One region of the Peribacillus sp. TE19612 genome, then DNA from elsewhere that is predicted to be linked to it. Evidence: riboswitches for the same ligand, from Rfam matches in the RefSeq annotation. Region 1 holds a riboswitch; the other holds the start of a gene.
The links. A riboswitch is a leader RNA that binds a small molecule or an ion and turns the genes downstream of it on or off. The one in region 1 is predicted to bind lysine.
Positions count from the first base shown of each region.

Region 2: another riboswitch for lysine. It lies ahead of dapA (4-hydroxy-tetrahydrodipicolinate synthase); the one in region 1 lies ahead of ACZ9AO_RS15325 (amino acid permease).

Region 1 is NZ_JBWCCL010000008.1:81,071-89,081, forward strand. It holds gene ACZ9AO_RS15315 (Ger(x)C family spore germination protein) at 1-255, shown strand, start outside; gene ACZ9AO_RS15320 (glycoside hydrolase family 13 protein) at 341-2,020, shown strand; gene ACZ9AO_RS15325 (amino acid permease) at 2,070-3,521, opposite strand; lysine riboswitch at 3,618-3,802, opposite strand; gene ACZ9AO_RS15330 (LacI family DNA-binding transcriptional regulator) at 4,060-5,022, opposite strand; gene ACZ9AO_RS15335 (metal ABC transporter solute-binding protein, Zn/Mn family) at 5,653-6,576, shown strand; gene ACZ9AO_RS15340 (metal ABC transporter ATP-binding protein) at 6,589-7,344, shown strand; gene ACZ9AO_RS15345 (metal ABC transporter permease) at 7,355-8,011, shown strand, end outside.
Region 2 is NZ_JBWCCL010000018.1:14,183-22,193, forward strand. It holds gene ACZ9AO_RS23460 (DinB family protein) at 410-943, opposite strand; gene ACZ9AO_RS23465 (sigma-70 family RNA polymerase sigma factor) at 1,253-1,795, shown strand; gene ACZ9AO_RS23470 (PadR family transcriptional regulator) at 1,785-2,204, shown strand; partial or broken gene ACZ9AO_RS23475 (FtsW/RodA/SpoVE family cell cycle protein) at 2,201-3,474, shown strand; gene ACZ9AO_RS23480 (phosphotransferase) at 3,830-4,621, opposite strand; gene ACZ9AO_RS23485 (hypothetical protein) at 4,869-5,048, opposite strand; lysine riboswitch at 5,881-6,059, shown strand; gene dapA (4-hydroxy-tetrahydrodipicolinate synthase) at 6,194-7,090, shown strand; gene ACZ9AO_RS23495 (D-2-hydroxyacid dehydrogenase) at 7,219-8,011, shown strand, end outside.

The DNA.
Region 1 (8,011 bases):
GTCCAAGGCTACGACTTGGGCAAAGCGGTCGACCTGAATAAAATAGAGGCCAGGGCCGAGCAGGTCATTGGCAAAAAATTAAATGAGATGGTAACCATGTTTCAGGAGAACCATATAGATCCGCTTGCACTCGGTGATCATGCTAAAAGTAAAACAAGAAATTTTGATCAAAAACATTGGGAGGAGGCATATCCCGATATTCCAATTGAGGTCGATCTGGATATTGAAATGATTCAAACGGGAATAGCTGAATAAAAGTAGAATATTCTGGAGTTTCCCCCTTTATAATAGGGTATTGGTGTAAAGATTGTGTCAATGCGGCTAAAAAAGGGGGAAAAGCATGGACAAAGCATGGTGGAAAGAGGCAGTTGTGTATCAAGTGTATCCAAGGAGTTTTATGGATAGTGATGGCGATGGTATTGGTGATATAAACGGGATTTTGATGAAGCTAGATTATTTACAAGAGCTAGGTGTGAACGTGATATGGCTATCCCCAGTTTATCAATCTCCCAATGATGACAATGGGTACGATATCAGTGATTATAAAGCAATCATGACTGAATTCGGGACCATGGCCGATTTCGATAGGTTGTTAAAGGCCGTTCATGAACGTGGAATGAAGATCATGATGGACCTGGTGGTCAATCATTCTTCAGATGAACATCCATGGTTCGAGGAATCCAGATCCTCAAAAGACAATCCGAAACGTGATTACTATATTTGGAAACCTGGCAGGAATGGGAAAGAGCCAAATAATTGGGAGTCGATTTTTAAAGGTTCAGCATGGGAATATGATGAAGCAACCGATGAATATTATTTACATTTATTCAGCAGGAAACAACCGGATTTAAACTGGGAGAACCCTAAGCTCCGTGAAGAAGTTTACAGCATCATGACTTGGTGGCTGGATAAGGGTGTCGATGGCTTCCGGATGGATGTCATCAACTTCCTTTCAAAAGATCAAAGCTATTCAGATGGAGCCGTTCATCATGAGAAGCAGTATGGTGATGGAAGCCCCTTTTTCCTGAATGGACCGCGCATACATGAGTTTCTGCAGGAAATCAATCAACGGGCACTTTCTGGACATGACGTGATTACGGTTGGGGAAATGCCAGGCGTCACGCCGGAGGAAGCGCAATTGTTCACAGGTAAAGATCGTGGTGAGCTACATATGGTCTTTCAATTCGAACATATGGATTTGGGGAGGGGACCAGAAGGGAAATGGAGTAACGATAAATGGAAGCTAACCGATTTAAAGCGAATCCTCTCTAAGTGGCAGACTGGTTTGGAGGGGGATGGCTGGAACAGTTTATACTGGAACAACCATGATCAGCCCCGGGTTGTCTCAAGGTTTGGTAATGATGGAAAGTATCGTATTGAAAGCGCAAAGATGCTTGCCGCTTGTCTTCATATGCTGCAAGGTACACCTTATATATATCAAGGGGAAGAGCTGGGAATGACCAATGTTGCATTTGAAAGCATCGATGAATACCGGGATATAGAAACATTGAATTCATATGACGAACTCGTCCATTCTCATGGCTGGTCAAAAGAGCGGATGATGTCAGCCATCCACGCCCACAGCCGGGATAATGCGAGGACACCTATTCAGTGGAATGACTCCCGGAACGCAGGATTCACGAAAGGGACCCCTTGGATTAAGGTTAATCCCAATTTTCCCGAGATTAATGCAGAAAAGGCTTACAATGATCCGAATTCCATTTTTCACTTTTATAAAAAGCTTATCCAACTGCGCAAGGAACATGATATCGTCGTTTATGGCCGTTTTGAACTGCTGTTGCCGGATGATGAACGAATATTTGCCTACACGAGATCGTTTGAGGAAGAACAGCTGTTGGTGCTATGCAACTTTAAAGAAGAGCAGGCCTCTTATACTTTGCCTGAAGAGCTGCATGCATATTCTGCCACAAAGCTGATCGGCAATTATGATCAGGAGGAAGAAGGAGTCTCCAGCAAACCCCTGCAACCATATGAATGCCGTGTTTATCATTTGAAATGAAAAAAGGACCTGTTCTTCTCCGGTTAGGGAAGAACAGGTCCTTTGCGTATTATTTTGATTTAAGGTCACATTCCTCAAGCGGAATGATTTTTGTTTTATGCTTAATTTTATAGCCGAACCATAGGACGAAAAATAGAATCAAGCCAATGTAGGAAACGAACATTGAATTCCAGTCGATCCCATCGCTGCTGAAAGCCTGATAGCCTTGTCCGATGATAATGATAATACAAAGGACAAGTGCGAATATAGGTCCGAATGGGAAGCCTTTTGCCCGGAATGGTAAAGCATTCATATCAAGGCCTTGAGCTGCGTAAGCTTTGCGGAACCGATAATGGGCAATCGCAATCCCTACCCAGGTGACGAATCCTGCCATGCCGGAAGCGTTCAATAACCAGATATAAACGACGCCATCCCCGAAAAATGAAGCTAAGAATGCAACGCAGCCAACTAAAGAAGTCACGATAAGTGCATTCACGGGCACTCCTCTTTTATCTAACTTACCTAGGAATTTCGGTGCTTTCCCATCACGTGCCAAGTCCCATAGCATACGCGTTGAAGCGTACATGCCAGAGTTACCTGCAGAGAGTACGGATGATAAAATGATCGCGTTCATGATGGATGCAGCAAATGCAAGGCCGGCACGTTCAAATACAAGCGTGAATGGACTTACGGCAACATCTTGACTCAATAAACGTGAATCCGTAAACGGAATGATCATTCCAATAACGAAAATTGCAAGGATATAGAACAAGAGGATGCGCCAGAAAACGGATCTGATTGCTTTAGGAATATTTTTTTCTGGGTCCTCACTTTCACCAGCAGTCACTCCAAGCAATTCCGTTCCTTGGAATGAAAAGCCAGCAGCCATGAATACGCCTAGAATCGTGAAGAACCCTCCGTTAAAGGGACCTTCGCCCATTGTGAAATTGGAAAAACCAATTGGGTCATTCCCACCCATGATTCCGAGAATGATCAGAACACCCGTAATCAAGAAAATGACGACTGTCACGACCTTGATCATGGCAAACCAGAATTCTGTTTCCCCGAAACCTTTAACTGACATGTAATTGATAAGAAACATAGTGATTAACGCAATGGCACTCCAGATAAATGAAGGGCTATCCGGGAACCAGAACTTCATAATTAAGACAACGGCAGCCAATTCGGCGGCAATAGTGATTGCCCAGTTATACCAGTAGTTCCAACCAATCGCAAAACCGAAAGACGGATCGACGAATTTGGATGCATAGACACGGAACGAACCGGCCACTGGCATGAAAGCCGCCATTTCTGCAAGACTTGTCATTAAGTAATAAACCATGATGCCGATGACCGCGTATGCCACCAAGGCACCGCCGGGACCGGCTGAATGAATGGCACCGCCACTTGCTAAAAATAAACCTGTTCCAATCGTTCCGCCTAATGAAATCATCATTAAATGACGCGCTTTCAGGCTCCTTTTCAGTTCAGTAGGGCTTGTTGGTGATTGTGAATTTGACAATTGATGTTACACTCCTTTTTATTGGAAGGGAACGAAAAATAAAAAAACAGCAGTCGAAAAAGATCGACGGCTGTTTATAATAAACCCGTTTATCCTTCCGAAGATAGCTCCCCACGCTTTTTGAAAAAACGTGACAGTGGTGTTCCTGTTCGGTAACACCGCCAGCAAGAATATACATGGAATATACCCTAACTTCGGCAACTTATCCTTTCAAACGGAGTCTTTAATTTTCCAGAATCTCGTCCGCTTTACTTTTATAAGCTGCAGCCTCTAACTCATCGGTAAATGAGGAAGTATTCAATTTTCTAAAATCGTTGGCGTCAGTTTGTAGGTGACGTCGGACGATTTTACTCATGAAATTCATGCAATCGCGAATAGATTGCTAGTAATTGAGTAAACTTTACTATATCAAAATTATAAAATAACTTCTGGGATATCGCAATGATTATTTTATGTGGTTATTTTTTCCTAGTTAATGAATGATGGCAGGAAGGAAGAATCAAGTGACGATATACTAAAATATAGCACATCCTGATAACTAAACGGTTTTCCGTTTTATTAGGGCATAGTCCAGTTTTACATGTTTGACCTCTTCAGGATTCTCAAAGAGATCCACTGCCATTTTCCCGATCCATTCCAGCGGTAAGGAAATGGTCGTGATGTCGAGCATTTCGCCAAGGCTATCATTATTGAAGCCGAGAATGGCCACATCTTCCGGTATCCTTATACCCGATTTCTTAGCGGTAAGAATGAAGCCCGCCGCCGTGTCATCATTCGTGATGATGATGGCTTCAGGTTTATCCATCATCGAATTCCATTCCTGAAACAATTGTTCACCGTCTTTGATGTGATAACTGCCTTCAAACAGCCATGCTTTATTGTTTATCAGTTGATGTTTACTCATGATATCGTTAAAGGCCTTTGTACGATGGGAACTGTTTCTGCTCTTTTTACGGCCAAGGCTGTATCCGATTTTCTTATATCCTTTAGCAATCACGTACTCAAGGGCACAGGAGAAAGCTGCATAATGATCAATGCTGATGGATGAGAATTCAGCCTGGGCGGTATCTTCACATAAAATAATCGGTCCGTATTTTTGATAATCCAAGAGGATTTTCATTTCCGAAATCCTTGAACAAACGATAATGCCATCGAGCTGCTTCATTTGCAGCATATTAAAAGCCTGGATCTCTTTCTCCCTGTCATAATTTGTTTGAAAGATGACGATATGACAGCCAATTGCATTTGCCTGTTTTGTGATTCCGTTAACGATTGCCCCGTAATATGGGTGATTGTTGAATGGGATGATGACGCCGATAAGGTTGGTTTTCCCTTTTGATAGATGAATGGCGTTGATGTTTCTCGTATAATTCAAACGATTGATTGCTTCTAAGACGCTCTTTCTTTTATCGGGGCTTACATATGGATGATCATTCAATACACGAGACACTGTTGAGACAGATACACCAGCACATTGAGCTATTTTTTTAATATTTGTCATGGTATCACCGTTTTTCTTTTTTTATATTGTACAGTATGAAACCCATTTCAGGGCAAGGGAACAGTGTGGGACTGCTGAAGATTTCTTCAAATAAGGTCTTGTTATGGTATTGGTTTCATCCTTTAAGATTGGTCTAAGTCTTAGAGGAGGAGGAAATCATGATGTTCCAAACTTTAATCACCCTGTTTGTGCTTTGCGGAATCGAATTGGGATTTGCGTACTTGGCCATTTCCTTGAAACAGGAGAAATGAGTGGCAATGCCCGTCAAGAAGTCCGCGGCTTTATGCGTGGAAACCGCGTTTACTCGTGAATTTCACGTCGTCCAGAAATAGCTCCCCTAGTTATGTTCACCAGTAAAACTCCACAATATAAATATAATTTCATCATACGGAATGACTGACTGTCAGGAAGCTGCTAGTGGGGCTTCCTGACAGTTTTTGCTGTGTGTAAAAGTCATTTGCCTTTTTGAAATGTTTAAAAATAGTTGCACTTTTTTTGTATATTTGTGTATAGTATAAAATAAGTTGTGTAGAGGAAACTTTTTAGCATTTACGACAATGTAAAAAAATTTACACTTAGTTTTGCACATGGCAAACTATTTTAGAAAGATGAAAAAGGGAGGGAATATGGATGGGTTTTCTTAAATCTATTGGAGGCGTGCTTGCTGCATTGCTGGTTTTAACGGGGTGCGGCAATGATACGGCCGAAAGCGATAATGGCAATGGCAAGCTGGATGTCGTTACAACAACGGGAATGATTGGAGATTTGGTTGAGAATATCGGCGGTAAACATGTCGAGGTCACAAGTTTAATGGGACCGGGAGTCGACCCCCATCTATATAAAGCGACGCAGGGTGATGTGAAGACACTGGATTCGGCTGATATGATTTTTTATAACGGATTGCATCTTGAAGGGAAAATGACGGATATATTTGAAATGATGAGCAAGGATAAACCGACGATTGCCGTAACGGAAGACTTCAAGGAGAACCAACTTCGCAAAGTGGGTGAAAAGGAGCATGATCCCCACGTATGGTTTGATGTAAAGCTTTGGATCGTTGCGGCGGAGGCAGTTAAGAAAGAATTGATTGCCAAGGACCCGGATCATGAAGCGGAGTATCGTGAAAATTATGAGGAATACGTTCTGCAATTGGAGGAACTTGATAAGTATGTCCATGAGGAAATCAATAAAGTACCTGAAGACCAACGGGTGCTCGTTACAGCACATGATGCTTTTGGGTACTACGGGGAGTCATATGGCCTGGACGTAAGAGGGCTCCAAGGGATCAATACATTATCGGAATATGGATCAAAAGATGTGACGGATATGCGGAACTATCTTGTGGAGAACAAAATAAAAGCGATTTTCATAGAGTCAAGCGTACCGAGGAAGGCTATCGAGGCTGTCATTCAAGGAGCAGGTAAGCAGGGCCACAAAGTGGAAATCGGCGGTGAATTGTTCTCGGATGCCATGGGTGAAAGAGGGACGGAAGAAGGAACGTATATCGGAATGGTCCGTCATAATACGGACACCATCGTCCGTGCTTTGAAATAGGGGGGAGAAACTATGAATCAAGCAGCTTTGAAGGTCGAGAATTTAACGATTGCTTATCATAAGAAGCCAGTTGTCGAAGATGTCTCATTTGAGGTGCCGGAAGGGAATTTAATCGGTATCATAGGCCCCAATGGAGCAGGGAAGTCCACTTTGATAAAGGGGATACTCGAATTGATCCCAAAAATATCGGGGCACATCACGATAAAGGGCTCTACTTATAAATCGATGAGGAAGAGTATCGGCTATGTACCACAGCGGGAGTCAGTGGATTGGGATTTTCCGACCAACGCACTTGATGTCGTGATGATGGGCAGATATGGTCATCTCGGATGGCTGAGGCGACCAGGGAAGTCCGAAAGGCAGAAGGGGATGGAGTGCCTGGAGAAGGTGGGGATGGCTGAATACGCAAACCGCCAGATCAGCCAGCTATCAGGCGGACAGCAGCAACGGATATTCCTGGCCCGTGCATTGGCACAGGAAGCGGATATTTATTTTATGGATGAACCGTTCGTAGGGGTGGATGCCGCAACAGAGAAAGCGATCATACAATTGCTGATGGAATTGAAGGAAAAAGGCAAAACCGTTCTGGTTGTGCACCATGACCTATCCACCGTGAAGGAATATTTCGACTGGACGATGTTATTGAATAAGAAGGTGATGAAAATAGGTCCGACAGATGAAGTGTTCATTCCCGAATACCTACAGGCAACATATGGAGGCCGCCTAGCGATACTATCAGACACAAAGTCCGGCCTTTTATTAAAATGAGGTGTACACGATGAATATAATGGACATTATCACCGATCCAAATACAAGGTGGATATTGCTTGGCACGATGTTCCTCGGATTAAGCAGCGGGGTCATCGGCAGCTTTGCCTACCTCAGAAAGCAGTCTTTGCTTGGCGACACGCTCGCACATGCAGCGTTACCCGGTATCTGTGTCGCCTTCATGTTAACTGGAGTGAAATCCACTTCCTACTTTTTGATAGGTGCCGCCCTGGCTGGCTTAGTCGCTGTCTTCTTGATCAGTGTGCTTACGAGATACAGTAAGATCAAGCAGGATGCGGCCTTGGGAATCGTCTTATCCTCTTTCTTTGGTTTCGGAATTGTGATGCTTACGCAAATCCAGCAGAGCGAGTATGGGAACCAGAGTGGATTGGATACCTTTTTATTCGGACAGACGGCGTCAATGGTCATGTCCGATGTATATATGATGATGACGGTTTCCTTTATTCTCATTTTCACTTGTACCGTATTTTTTAAAGAATTCAAATTACTGTCCTTTGATCCCGGGTTTGCTAAGGGAATGGGATTGCCGGTTGTTTTTCTGGATTATTTCATCATGATGCTGATCGTGGCAGCTGTAGTGATCGGTATCCAGGCTGTAGGCGTCGTATTGATGGCATCTTTACTGATAACACCTGCGGTATCCGCG
Region 2 (8,011 bases), on a different contig from region 1:
AATGTTTTAATGGCTGGCGAAGAAGGTCGTTGAACTATGGTGCCTTTGAGCCCATCCGTTAGTCTGACTCCGGCGACCACGGTGTACCACCGACTGTCGCGCCCTTTATGGGTAGCACTCATGGGAGATTAATCCTTTTTTGGTCGTCGCGTTAGCCTCTACTTAATATGCTTTGATTGGAGGTTTTTGTTTAACGATTGACCAAACTCAATCTGATTACTCATAAGGCTCAGCCTTTTTTTAAAAAGCGTTTTTACTGGGTCTATTTTGTTGTGGTTTTTTTCTGGATTTTGAGCTTTTTTATTTTTCATGGGAGTTCTATAACGTTAAGGAAAATTCCAATATTAAAAAGCCCAATTTCTCAGCATTAAAATTGAGAAATTGGGCTTTTTTCGTTACTCTTACTTACTTACTTACTTACTTTTAAAAGAAACTGATCGATACGTTCTTTTTGCCGTAAGTGGTGCCGGAAATGCATTTCGATTAGCTGAAAATATTCCTCTGCATTCAAATATCCCATTCTCCGGTGCTGAACTTTCTGGCTGGCCGGAATGTCAGAGAGCTTTCTTTCTATCTCTTGCATTTTCTCAACGATTTGGAGCAGTCCTTCCTTTACTTCTTCTATGCCTGTAGGATTTGGCGGTGTGAAATCCGGTGTATCCGGACCTTTTAACCTGATTGGAGGAAACGTCCCTTCTTTGAAAACCGATTCGCCTATTTCTGTTTTTTCACCGCCATCGGAAGTAGTGCCATTAACACATTGCTCAATGGCTTTCAAATGAAGATGAAGGGTACTCTTTATTAAATGATTGTACATTTGTCCTAATGACCATTCATCCTCAGAAGGCTTTCTCGTAAACTCATCCAGCGAATATTTACTTATCTCTTCAATATAGTATGCAGACACCTGTTCGAATCGCTTCAATACCTCTTTTGTATCCAATAGATCTCCCGCTTTCTTTATAATTATTCTTTCTCCTTAATGTTATTAACTTCGACTCACTTACAAATAACCCCTTCTCTCCTATTCAAGAAAGTAGTGATTTCGGTTTATCATGTTTATAAACGGTTTAACTTTTCTGATTGGATTTTGTCAGGGAAGGATATATTCTACTATTCCTGTTCTGATTCTTAAAATGTTTTCAAGATTTTCAGTTGTACTCCATAGTAACAAAGGGATAATTTTTAAAAAAAGAAAACCTTCATATAAGTACTATCGTCTATATATCTAGGGAAGGAAGTGTGAACTGTTTTGGAGGAGTTTGTGTTGAAATGGTCTCAAATGAAAGATGACGAATCCTTACTTGATGAAATGATGTCCCTTTATGGCCAGGATATTCTGCAATTGGTCTATTCCTATGTAAAAGATGCAGTTGTTGCAGAGGACCTGACACAGGAGATTTTCATCAAATGCTATAAGGCTCTGCCCACGTATAACCAACAATCAAATATAAGGACGTGGCTTTGGAGAATTGCTATTAACCATTGTAAGGATTATAGGAAAAGCTGGTACTTCCGAAAAGTTTCAACTGCGGAAGAAGAGCAGGAATGGACTTCTTCCGATAATGTGGAAGAAGAGGTCATTCAGCAGGATGAAGACAGGCAGCTTGCTGTTGCAGTTATGGAGCTGCCTATCCAGTATCGCGAGCTTATTTATCTCCATTATTTTCAGGAAATGAAGCTCAAGGAAATTTCTGAAATTACCGGAGTCAAACTTGGAACGGTGAAGACCAGGATGCGCCAGGCGAAAAGAAGGTTAAAAACCTATTGGGAGGAATCCACCGATGGAAGATAAATTAGCGCGTTTGAAATCGGCTATGAAAAAGCATACATTTCGTGATTTAAAATTCACGGAAAACCATAGACACTCCATCCATACTGCTATAGAAAAGCAGGATGTGAGTAGGGAAGACATTTTGATTGGTATTTTCAGATCATTAGATGATGAGAAAAGTGGCTATCAGATTAACGAATCTCTTTACCAGAAAGGCATCCGGAAATTTGAAAATAACGAAGGCTCCTTATATGCTGTCTTGCATGAGCTTGAGAAGGAAGGCTGGATCCAGTCTTTTTGGGAAACGGAAGAAAGAAAGCTCTATTCCTTGGATGAACGTGCGAAAAAGTGGCTAAAGAAAAAGGAATCTAAAAGTGATTCCGCCTCTGCTCGTTGGCGGACAGCGTTTGAAGGAGGAGGAACCGATTGAGAAGCAATCATTTTTTAGATGAGGTTTCGTCATATATCCGATCAAAAGAAGCAAAAAAATATATAGAAGCTGAATTAAAGGCCCATTTGCATCAAGCTAAAACTGAACTGGTCAAAAAAGGATATACAGAAGATGAAGCAGAGGAACTGGCTGTCCGAAAAATGGGAAGTCCCGCTGACATTGGACAGAAGATGGACAAGCTGCACAGGCCGAAGATTGATTGGAAGCTAATGAGCATGTTTCTATTCATGTCAGCTGCGGGTCTGTTTTTGTTTTGGTTCTTATTTAAGAATGGTAATTCCTTTTCCGTGCTGAAGCAGGTATATTCTGTCACAGGAAGTGTCATTTTGGCCTGTGTCCTTCTTTTTTTCGATTATCGGAAACTTCAGAGATGGGGCTGGGCTTTCTTTACGATAGGATGTCTGATTCTTGTTCAGTTCCATTATTCCAATGTTTTAGTGAACGGCAGTCCTCGTATTAATATTATGGGTTTATTTTCGGTCGATTCTATTGTGGTTCTGCCGCTTTTACTGCTTGCCTGGGCCGGAATGCTGCAATCAAAAAAGATGAATGTTTATTTGGCTGCCATTTTATACATTTGTTCCGCCTTTTTGTTTATGGTTACAGTCAACTTGCAGGCGGTGGCGCTTTATTCATTGATGGTCGCTGTCATGGTCTGGAAGAGCGGACTAAATAAAAGGAAAATCCTTATCACTGCAGCGGTCCTGCTTACTACATGTGTTTCACTTCTGCTTATATCCTTGAAAAATATAAGAGCCTATCAATTTGAGAGACTTTTTGCCTTCGTTACGCCTGAAAAATTCAGTGAGACATCGGGGTATATATATTTGAAACTAGAAAGGCTAATTGAGGATGCCGGATGGTTCGGCCATTTTGGTTCCCTTGGAGCATTTGATTTTTCTAATGAAATGATGACGGATTTCATCTTTGTAACCATTACCTATACGCTTGGCTGGGCCGGGGCATTGCTCATTGGTCTGCTGTTTTTATGGATGATCTGGCGAATTTCCCTTATATTCCAAACGGTGAAAGACCCATTTGGGAAAATGCTTGTTTCTGGAAGTTTTGCCATATTCACCCACAGGTAACTGTCAGTATCGGAATGTCTCTCGGCTTGTTACCAATAATAAGCGTATCCCTGCCATTTATGAGTTATGGTGCTTTATCAGCGATGATCAACGCCTTCTTGTTTGGTCTGGTTTTAAGTATGTATCGCCAAAAAGATATGATACGGATGAAGAAAATATGAGAATATGGTTCTGTAGCTCGTACTCTCTTTTCTGAAGAAACCAGGAAAGGGCAAAGGGCATGAAGTTTTCAAAGATGCGATGAATCATGAGGATAATTATCAGGTGAAAAATCCCCTAAGAGTTGAATATATAGGTGCTGATAGATGCCCAGGAAATCCATTTATAAAAATAAAGAACTAATTAAAATCCATGTATAGTTTTGAAATCAAGATTGACCAAAATCCTCATGAAACAACATATTAACGTAAATAAAAAGAATCCATTTTGAAAAAAGTTTGATCGAAATGGATTCTTTTCTTGTGATTAAAACCCTTATTGAAGTAAAGCACCCGTTAATTCAACAAAAATCCACCCTTACATCCAATCCTTTCCATGTTTCCTAATGAAGTTAATATCGTTTTGATAATGTTCAAGATGCCCTTCCTCTATCATCTTTTGAAAAGCATTGTCCCCTTCACTGGCTTTTCTTGTAATTGTTTTACATAACCCTTCTAATCGCAGCAATACCATTTCCAAATAGTCTGCTTCTATTCCCTCACCGTAAGATTCAAGAAACAATCTGACTCTTTGTTTTATACGGGTGCCATGCTGTAATGAATGGTAATAAACTTTCTCACCTGCTTCAGAAAGATGAAATCTGCTTAAGGGAACGCAAGTATAAAGTGTGTAAGCTATGTCCCAAAGTCTTGGACCAGGTCCAGCAACATCAAAATCAATAATACCCATTGGTTTTTTATGGTTAAAAATAATGTTGTACATCGCAAAATCATTATGGCATAGCACCTCAGGTTGTTGGGGGGTGTTATCTATCGGTTGCCAGCTGTCATCAAATGAAAAATCACTGACAGAATCATGATAAAGACGGAGCATTTTCGCTATTTCCATTAAGACATCATCTGACCACATGTATTCCTTTAAAGGATAATTACCAGCTTCTCCTTCAATAAATGATAATATTTCTCTTCCTTTTTCATCAATACCTAAAAACTTTGGTGCATAACTGAAACCTTTATTCTCCAAATGCTTTAATAGCTTATGAATCTTGGGACTATCAGGCTTTAATTCCCGTCGCACAGTATCTCCTGAACGATAAACTTCAGAAACATTCCCTCCTGTTAGCATTTCTTCATTTTCAAGGTTTGACATCTATGGATCCCTCCCTAATATGACTTTCTATAACACGTAAAACAATTCCTGTTTGTAACTGCCTTATAGACAGTTACGATTCACGAAACATTACTTAGAAATATTCATGGACGGATACGATAAAGGCAGGGAATTTAGTAAATTTGTACAAGCATGTTTTGTTTTATCTCATATATATAGTAGAAAAAGGAGTGATATTTATGAATTTAAGTAATGATTTTTTATGCCGTCATAATCCATTCTGCGGTCATAATTCATCCAGCCATGATAAATCATCCTGCTGTGATAAGTCATTCTGCTGTGATAAGTCATCTTGCTGTGATAAGTCATCCTGCTGTGATAAGTCATCCTGCTGTGATAAGTCATCCTGCTGTGATAAGTCATCCTGCTGTGATAAGTCATCCTGCTGTGATAAAGCAAAGGACAAAGGGCATAAACAAAAAAGATTTTCGCCAATCGGACAAGCATGTCAGACCCGACAACAAATAAGTGAGTTTTTAAGAAATTCTACCATAGGTTCAATCATTGGATTCACTACAACCGCTGAACCATTTAAACCTATATTTGTAGAGTTGCGCAGTTTTGATTCTGTTACCGGACAAGTGATAGTTACTGACAGAGCAATGGGTAATTTCACTATTAGCCTTTCATCTATTTGTTCCGTTAAAACTATTTGTCCCGCTACAACGCAACCGATGTTTAATGCTTAAGACTTTATAGAGGATTGGGAAAAAATTAAAAACTCCCCTAAGGGAGACGGGGGGCAGGAAGTTCTGAATGACTCCTTCATATTCTTCTCTATTCAGCAGGATAAAAAAGACAATTAATTGAATAATTAATTGTCTACAGTTTTTTTACGGTTTTGTATACTTTGAATGTTGCCTCCAGGCGCTCGCTTTCCCCGGGGGGTCCGGGTGTGCGCCTTCGGGGTCTCTCCCCTGGACACACTTTTCCCGCAGGAGTCTCGCACACCTGCTCCCCATTTAACGACCAGTAGTTTCGTTTAGCAAACTCAATTAAGCCTTTATCACCAAGTTCGCCACCTCGAAGCTTCAATGGCAAATCTTTCAGGAATCCAGCCTATGGATTCCCACTATCATTCGGATTCCTTGAATAAAAGGATTTCTCTAGGGTTTTCCTTGATACAAAAGCCAGTCCACAAGAAAAGATTACATATAAAACAAATTGTCCTTGCAACAGAATGGATTCCCTGTTATATTACAATCAATTAAATATTTTCTTACTTCAATTTTTTTTGAAGTGAGGATAGAGGAGCAAAGACCATTAGTACACATTTTGAGGAGAATGAGATCCTATGACTATTGTGGAAAGGGGAATTTGCCGAAGCGGAAAGAATCTCATGTTCTTGAAGCTGGTTCTGCTATTGAATAAATACAGGACTGTCATATAGGAAACTATATGGAGGGCTATCTTATGCGCGGAAACATTTTCTTGGTAAATATTGTTTCTAATGCAGCAGCGAATCCTCGTTGTTGCTTTTTTGCGTTTACCCCTGAATGGCCCTAACCACCTCTGAATATTTTTAAAAATTATACAAAAGGGTGTGAAGTTATGAATTTTGGCCAAGTTTTAACCGCAATGGTTACCCCGTTCAATCATAATGATGAGGTTGATTTTAATGCTACGAGAACTTTAGTAAACTATTTAATTGCTAATGGTTCTGATGGATTAGTAATAGCTGGTACAACTGGAGAGTCCCCTACATTAACTCAAGAAGAGAAAGTGGATTTATTCAAATTTGTTGTGGAAATTGTTGATGGAAGAGTTCCAGTCATAGCAGGAACCGGCTCAAATAACACGAGAGCTTCTATCAGCTTAACAAGGCAAGCGGAGGCAGCAGGAGTCGACGGAATCATGCTCGTTACCCCATACTATAACAAGCCGGCTCAAGAAGGATTATTTCAGCACTTTAGCGCTATTGCCCATTCCACTTCATTACCGGTAATGCTTTATAATATTCCAGGTCGAAGTGTTGTAAACATGTCAGTGGAGACGATTGTTAGCCTCTCAAAAATCAACAATATCGTGGCAGTAAAAGAAGCAAGTGGTGACTTGGATGCCATGGCACAAATCATAAGCAAAACAACTAGTGACTTTACTTTATACAGCGGCGATGATGGGTTAACATTACCGGTTTTAGCCATCGGTGGAGCAGGCATCGTTTCGGTTTCTTCACACATAATTGGTAATGAAATGCAAGAAATGATCAATAGCTTTAAAAATGGTGATGTCCATGGTGCTGCCGCTACACATCGTACACTTCTTCCAATCATGAAAGCATTATTTGCTGCACCAAGCCCGGCACCAGTAAAATCAGCATTAAATATGCGGGGGTTAAATGTTGGAGGCGTCCGGTTACCATTGGTCCCTTTAAACGATGAAGAAAAAAGAGCACTGCAAACAGCTCTACAGCCTGGTAACGCAGAAGCCATTTTATTAAATAAATAAAACTAATGATTCTGGAGAAATTTTAAAAAGCAGTGCATACTCGAAAGACATGCACTGTTTTTTTATCCATGTACGGCTCAGGTGGAAGAATTTATACTATATATAAAGAATCAATAAGGAGAGAGCCAATGGGGGGTACACACAAACCAAACATTCTTGTATTTAGTCCTATTCAGACAGAGGTCGATGCTTATGCTGATCGTATCCGCAATAGTGGGTTTATATCGGTGAAGACAGCGAAAACTTTGGAGGAAGCAGAAAAATATTTACCAGGCACTGAAGTTATCTTGGGGTGGAATTTCCCTACACAATTACTATGTAAACCAATAGCCTCATCTGTTCGCTGGTTTCAATCAATTGGAGCAGGGGTCAATGATTTGATTGCAGACAATTCGATACCTCAAAACATTACAATAACTCGAATTATTGACCAATTCGGTGCTTACATTTCTGAATACGTATTTTTGTTTCTCTTGGACATAGTGAAAGACGGTCCTCGGATGAAACAATCGCAATTGGAGCGGAGGTGGGATCCTTTCATTTCTGAAACCCTAAAAGGGAAAACAATCGGGATCGCTGGACTTGGATCGATTGGCGCTGAACTTGTTCGTAAAGCCCAAGCATTTGATATGAATGTACATGGGTTAAGCTTTAGTGGAAAACAAGCAACACTTGTGGATCTCCACTTTACTCCAGATCAATGGGGTGAATTTGTAAAAGATCTGGATTATTTGGTCCTGACGCTTCCTTTAACGGATTCCACTTATCATATCATTAACCAGGACCTACTTTTAGCGATGAAACCCAACGCTTACCTTATCAACGTTGGCCGTGGAGCATTGATAGATGAAGGGGATTTACTATCTGTCATGCGGAAAGGACATCTTCAGGGAGCAGTCCTTGATGTATTTGAGACAGAAC